DNA from 3 places in the Pseudomonas sp. PDM31 genome. Region 2 is predicted to be linked to each of the others. Evidence: predicted binding sites of a transcription regulator. Region 2 holds the regulator's gene; each other region holds the start of a gene.

Region 1 (2,211 bases), on a different contig from region 2:
AGTCGTCGCTGAAAACGCCGCCTTTGGTCAGGAACGCACGACCTTTGTCCAGCTCTTCCAGGGCTTCTTTCAGGCTGCCGCAAACTTGTGGGATCTCTTTGGCCTCTTCAGGCGGCAGGTCGTACAGGTTTTTGTCAGCTGCATCGCCAGGGTGGATCTTGTTCTGGATGCCGTCCAGGCCAGCCATCAACAGTGCGGCGAAGCACAGGTACGGGTTGGCAGCCGGATCCGGGAAGCGCGCTTCGATACGGCGGGCTTTCGGGCTCGACACGTAAGGAATACGGATCGAAGCGGAACGGTTGCGAGCCGAGTAGGCCAGCATTACCGGTGCTTCGAAGCCTGGAACCAGACGCTTGTAGGAGTTGGTCGCCGGGTTGGTGAAGCCGTTCAGGGCCTTACCGTGCTTGATGATGCCGCCGATGAAGTACAGGGCGGTATCGGACAGGCCGGCATAGCCTTCGCCTGCGAAGGTGTTCTTGCCGTCTTTCCAGATCGACATGTGTACGTGCATGCCCGAACCGTTGTCGCCGTACAGAGGCTTAGGCATGAAGGTCGCGGTGCGGCCGTAAGCGTCAGCAACGTTGTGTACAACGTACTTCAGGGTTTGGGTTTCGTCGGCTTTCTTCACCAGGGTGTTGAACTTGACGCCGATTTCGTTCTGGCCGGCAGTTGCCACTTCGTGGTGGTGAACTTCGACGGTCAGGCCCATTTCTTCCAGTGCGTTGCACATGGAGGTACGGATTTCGTGGTCGTGGTCGAACGGTGGAACCGGGAAGTAGCCGCCTTTGACGCCTGGACGGTGGCCCTTGTTGCCGCCTTCGATGTCCTGGTCGGACATCCAGGAACCTTGTTCGGAGTAGATCTTGAACATGGAACCGGAAATGTCGGACTTGAACTTCACCTGGTCGAAGATGAAGAACTCTGGCTCTGGGCCGGCGAATACGGTGTCACCGATACCGGTGGATTTCAGGTGCTCTTCGGCACGCTTGGCGATCGCACGTGGGTCGCGATCGTAGCCTTGCATGCTCGAAGGTTCGATGATGTCGCAGACCAGGATCAGGGTCGGCTCTTCAGTGAACGGATCCAGCACAGCGGTGGAGTCGTCCGGCAGCAGGATCATGTCGGAAGCTTCGATACCTTTCCAGCCAGCGATGGAGGAACCGTCGAACATTTTGCCGACTTCGAAGAAGTCGTCTTCCAGCGCATCGCGAGCCGGCATGGTCACGTGGTGCTGAGTGCCTTTGGTGTCTGTGAAGCGCAGATCAATCCACTTGACGTCATGATCTTTGATGAGTTGAACCGACTTCGACATAGTGTCCTCCGGGTGGATTAGGGCTGGTAGTGGATGCCCTTTAATGTTTGTGATGCCGGCGCGAATACTCTGCCAAGGCAACCTGCCTCACAAGGGAGCAAATTGCATGCCAGTGCCCCAGCATGGGTTTTTTGCCCCAAAATCTCGCTTATCAGGGCATATTGGCCTTTAAGGAAGAAAATCCCGCCCTGTAATGTTGCGTCGAAGGCGACAAATGACCTGTTTTGGTGCATGTAAAACCTTCTGCACATTAACTGGTTAAACCTTGAGCAATTTCCGCTATAATCCGCGCCCCCCTTTTTCGGCAGGCCCTGCGCGCGCTGTTTCCATGAAATTAATCGTAAAAGTCTTCCCCGAGATCACCATCAAGAGCCGCCCGGTACGGATGCGTTTCATCCGTCAGTTGGCCAAGAACATCCGTGCCGTGCTCCGCGATCTGGACCCGGCTGTGGTGGTGAACGGTGTGTGGGACAACCTCGAGCTGGAAACCCGCGTCAGCGATCCCAAGGCCCTGAAAGAGATGGGCGAACGCCTGAGCTGCATGCCGGGCATCGCGCATTTCCTGCAGATCGACGAGTACCCGCTGGGTGACTTCGACGACATCGTCGAGAAGTGCAAGCAGCACTACGGCGATGCACTGGCCGGGAAGATTTTCTCGGTCCGTTGCAAACGCGCCGGCAAGCACCCATTTAGCTCCATAGACATCGAGAAATACGTCGGCAGCCAGTTGCGCCGCCAGTGCGGTGCCGCCGGAATCGACCTGAAAAAGCCCGAAATCGAAGTCCGCATCGAAGTTCGCGACCAACGGTTGTTCGTGATCCACAGCCAGCACACCGGCATCGGCGGTTATCCGCTGGGAGCCCTGGAACAGACGCTCGTTCTGATGTCCGGCGGCTTCG
Region 2 (2,211 bases):
GGGCGATCAGATTGGCAATTTGTTCGAGGGCTTTCTTTTTACTGCCGCCCGGCACGTTCACCAGGGAACGGCCGGGGGTCAGGATACTTTCAAGTCGGATCATGGGTTGGGAGTGTTAACGACCGGTTGCGCCCTGAAGGAGGCTCTGGGTCTTTTCCTTATGCTTTTTGAGTTGGCGATCCAGCTTGTCGGTGAGTGAGTCGATAGCCGCATACATGTCGTCATGTTCTGCGTTTGCGACTACTTCACTACCGGGAATATGCAAGGTGGCTTCGATTTTCTGCTTCAGCTTTTCGACTGTCATCGTGACCTGCACGTTGGTGATCTTGTCGAAATGCCTTTCCAATCGTTCGAGTTTTTCGCCGATGTAGGTGCGAAGAGGTTCGGTCACTTCCAGTTGGTGTCCACTGATATTGACTTGCATACAGCTTCTCCTTCGTTGCCAGTGCATAAAGCGGTAGATCAGATGATCTACCACTGGAACGCTGTGGCGTGGCTCTACATCAACCGCTTACGTTCGCTCGAAGGCGCGATCCCGAGGGATTCGCGGTATTTGGCGACGGTGCGGCGAGCCACCTGAATGCCTTGTGCTTCCAGTAAACCAGCGATCTTGCTGTCACTCAATGGCTTTTTCTGATTTTCCGCGGCAACCAGTTTTTTGATGATCGCGCGGATCGCCGTAGACGAGCATTCACCGCCTTCGGAGGTGCTGACGTGGCTGGAGAAAAAGTATTTCAGTTCATATATTCCCCGAGGGGTGTGCATGAACTTCTGGGTGGTGACCCGGGAAATCGTCGATTCGTGCATGCCCACCGCTTCGGCGATGTCATGCAGGACCAGCGGCTTCATGGCTTCATCGCCGTACTCGAGAAAACCGCGCTGGTGCTCGACGATCTGGGTCGCCACTTTCATCAGGGTCTCGTTGCGGCTTTGCAGGCTCTTGATGAACCAGCGGGCTTCCTGCAACTGGTTACGCATGAAGGTGTTGTCGGCGCTGGTGTCGGCGCGGCGCACGAAACCGGCGTACTGGGCGTTGACGCGCAGGCGTGGCACCGACTCCTGATTCAGTTCGACCAGCCAGCGCTCGTTGTCCTTGCGCACGATGACGTCCGGTACGACGTACTCGGCTTCGGTGGACTCGATCTGCGAGCCGGGCCGAGGGTTGAGGCTCTGAACCAGTTCGATCACCTGGCGCAGCTCATCTTCCTTGAGTTTCATGCGGCGCATCAGCTGGCTGTAGTCGCGGCTGCCCAGCAGGTCGATGTAGTCGCTGACCAGGCGCTTGGCCTCGGCCAGCCAAGGGGTCTTGGCCGGCAACTGGCGCAATTGCAGCAGCAGGCACTCGCTCAGGTTGCGGGCGCCGATGCCAGCGGGCTCGAATTGCTGGATGCGGTGCAGGACGGCTTCGATTTCGTCCAGTTCAATGTCCAGCTCCGGATCGAAGGCTTCGAGGATTTCCTCGAGTGTCTCGTCCAGGTAGCCCTGATTGTTGATGCAGTCGATCAGGGTGACGGCTATCAGCCGATCGGTGTCGGACATCGGCGCCAGATTCAACTGCCACAGCAGGTGGCTTTGCAGGCTTTCGCCAGCCGATGTGCGGGTGGTGAAATCCCATTCGTCGTCATCGTTGCTTGGCAGGCTGCTGGCGCTGGTCTGATAAACGTCTTCCCACGCTGTATCGACGGGGAGCTCGTTGGGAATGCGCTCGTTCCAGTCGCCTTCCTCCAGGTTATCCACCGTGGGGGCGCTTTCCTGGTAGGAAGGCTCCTGAATGTCGGTATTGGGCTTCTGTTCGGCACTGTCGGCCAGGGGGTCGGAGTTGTCGAAGTCGTCGCCTTCTTCCTGGCGTTCGAGCATCGGATTGGACTCCAGCGCCTCCTGGATTTCCTGTTGCAGGTCCAGGGTCGACAATTGGAGCAGGCGGATGGCCTGTTGCAGCTGCGGTGTCATCGTCAGCTGCTGGCCCATTCTCAAGACTAGCGATGGTTTCATGGCAGGGGCTTAACACCTTATTCGCCGGCGCACATGCGCCATCCACTACAGGGCGCCGAAGCGCCAAACATAAGCAAATTATATGCCCGAAACTGCAGTGTTTGCCTAGAGCGCTGTAACAATAAAAAAGTGTTGATTTTTTATCGAGATAAGCACTCTGGCGACCTGCCAGACACCTCAGCGCTTACAGGCGGAACTCATGGCCCAGGTAAACTTCCT
Region 3 (2,211 bases), on a different contig from region 2:
CGACACGGGTCAGGCCGCCGGGTACGACCCGGGTTTCGCGGCCGGACAAAACGAACGGACGCAGGTCGATGTGGCGCGGCGCAATGCCGCTTTCGACAAAGGTCGGACAGGTCGACAGCGACAACGTCGGTTGCGCGATATAGGCATGGGGCTTGGCGATGATGCGCGCGCGGAAGGCTTCGATTTCCGCCGCCGTCGCCGCCGGCCCCACCAGCATTCCGTAACCACCGGAGCCCTGGGTTTCCTTGACCACCAGTTCCGGCAGATTGGCCAGCACATGGGACAGTTCAGAAGGATTGCGACACTGCCAGGTCGGCACGTTCTTCAGGATCGGTTCTTCATCCAGGTAAAAACGGATCATGTCGGTAACGAACGGATACACCGACTTGTCGTCCGCCACACCGGTGCCGATGGCATTCGCCAATACGACATTGCCGGATCGGTAAGACGACAGCAGCCCCGGCACACCCAGCATCGAGTCCGGATTGAACGCCAGCGGATCGAGGAACGCATCGTCGAGGCGGCGGTAAATCACGTCGACGGCTTTCGGCCCGTCGGTGGTGCGCATGAACACTTTGTCGTCACGCACGAACAGATCCGCGCCCTCCACCAGCTCCACGCCCATTTCCCGGGCGAGGAACGCATGCTCGAAGAACGCACTGTTAAAGCGCCCGGGAGTCAGCACCACCACGCTCGGGTTGTCGATCGGGCTGGAACTTTTCAGGGTGTCGAGCAACAGGTTCGGATAGTGATCGATGGGCGCGATGCGTTGCGCGGCGAACAGCTCGGGGAACAGGCGCATCATCATCTTGCGGTCTTCGAGCATGTAGCTGACGCCACTCGGTGTACGCAGATTGTCTTCGAGCACGTAATACGTGCCGTCGCCATCGCGCACCAGATCGACGCCGGAGATGTGCGAATAGATATCGCGGTGCAGATCCAGCCCTTGCATTGCCAACTGGTATTGCTCGTTGGCCAGCACCTGCTCGGCCGGAATGATGCCGGCCTTGATGATGCGCTGCTCGTGGTAGAGGTCGGCGAGGAACATGTTCAGCGCCTTGACCCGCTGGATGCAGCCGCGCTCGACGATACGCCATTCGCTGGCAGGGATGCTGCGGGGGATGGTATCGAAGGGTATGAGGCGCTCTGTGCCCTGCTCATCCCCGTAGAGCGTGAAGGTTATCCCGGCGCGATGAAACAGCAGATCGGCCTCGCGTCGCCGTTGGGCCAGTAGCTCGTCAGGCGTCTCGGCAAGCCAACGGGCAAACTCCCGATAGTGCGGGCGGACCTGGCCGCCGGCATCGTACATTTCATCAAAATAAGTGCGGTTCATGCCGTACTCCTTGTCACCCGGACATCCAGACCTTCGCAAGGCCCGTGCCATCGGCAGAATCGCTTTGATTTCAATCGGTTGGATAATCAACGCGAAAGCACCGCACCATTGCTGTGCGGCAAACGCCCCAACCCCATTGGCTGCGCTCCAATGCAAGGCACTGTAGTCGCCTGTTTCCAGCATAGTCAGAGTTGATCGCCCTGCCCAAGGCTGCGATCTTTTGCTCATAAACGAAAACGGCCAACCCAAAAGGTCAGCCGTTACTGATGCCTGCTACTGTTCATAAGCTTATGCGAGTCGCCCTCGTACCTCCTGTTTCACTCCCCAGCCTTCGATGATGCCGCCCAGTGGCTCGACCACAGCTTCGAACCCCTGCTCGAAATCGCCGATGTCGTCGTAGGTGGCATACATGACTTTGCTCAACTCCAGCGCCCAGGCGCCGTCATCACGCACACTGATCTGTGCATTCAGCGATTCACCACGGTAATGCCCTGCCGCCCTGCGTGCCCGCTCCTCGTCCGGGAAAATGGCGTAGAACTCGATGGGATGGAACCGGGAAAAGTCAAAACCGCCTTCTTTCATGCGGCGCAGCACGCTGCTGCTGATGTCTTCTTGATAGGCTGTGCTCATGAAACGTCCTCCTCAAATGATGGATAGACTTTCCGTACTCCCTGCGCCCGCAACCGAACGGTGCGAGCGACGGCAACCGATGTGCCGGCGGGAAACAAGCATGGAGCTACAAGACCAGACCTTAGCGATTCATTCGCTGATCTCGCTTGCAGAGTAGCCTCAAGTTAGAGCGTCTGCCAAGGTCTGGGCGTGAATGTCGCAAGAGTTGAATCAGACGGGAGTGATTCCGAGGATTTGAATGCTGTTCT

The links. The regulator sigma-54, encoded in region 2, starts transcription at its own class of promoters, with help from an activator protein. The targets are predictions, from matches to a motif close to ANTGGCATNNANNTTGCTNT.
Region 1: glnA (type I glutamate--ammonia ligase) is a predicted target of sigma-54. The motif match lies at 1,407-1,426, and genes of this name have one in related genera.
Region 3: KW839_RS18160 (circularly permuted type 2 ATP-grasp protein) is a predicted target of sigma-54. The motif match lies at 1,366-1,385, and genes of this name have one in related genera.

What each region holds. Positions count from the first base shown of each region.
Region 1 is NZ_JAHUWS010000004.1:243,372-245,582, forward strand. Features, by position in the region: gene glnA (type I glutamate--ammonia ligase) at 1-1,312, opposite strand, end outside; gene thiI (tRNA uracil 4-sulfurtransferase ThiI) at 1,641-2,211, shown strand, end outside.
Region 2 is NZ_JAHUWS010000013.1:126,185-128,395, reverse strand. Features, by position in the region: gene ptsN (PTS IIA-like nitrogen regulatory protein PtsN) at 1-103, opposite strand, end outside; gene hpf (ribosome hibernation-promoting factor, HPF/YfiA family) at 116-424, opposite strand; gene KW839_RS23155 (RNA polymerase factor sigma-54) at 499-1,992, opposite strand; gene lptB (LPS export ABC transporter ATP-binding protein) at 2,177-2,211, opposite strand, start outside.
Region 3 is NZ_JAHUWS010000009.1:39,241-41,451, forward strand. Features, by position in the region: gene KW839_RS18160 (circularly permuted type 2 ATP-grasp protein) at 1-1,333, opposite strand, end outside; gene KW839_RS18165 (ribonuclease E inhibitor RraB) at 1,622-1,963, opposite strand; gene KW839_RS18170 (hypothetical protein) at 2,174-2,211, opposite strand, start outside.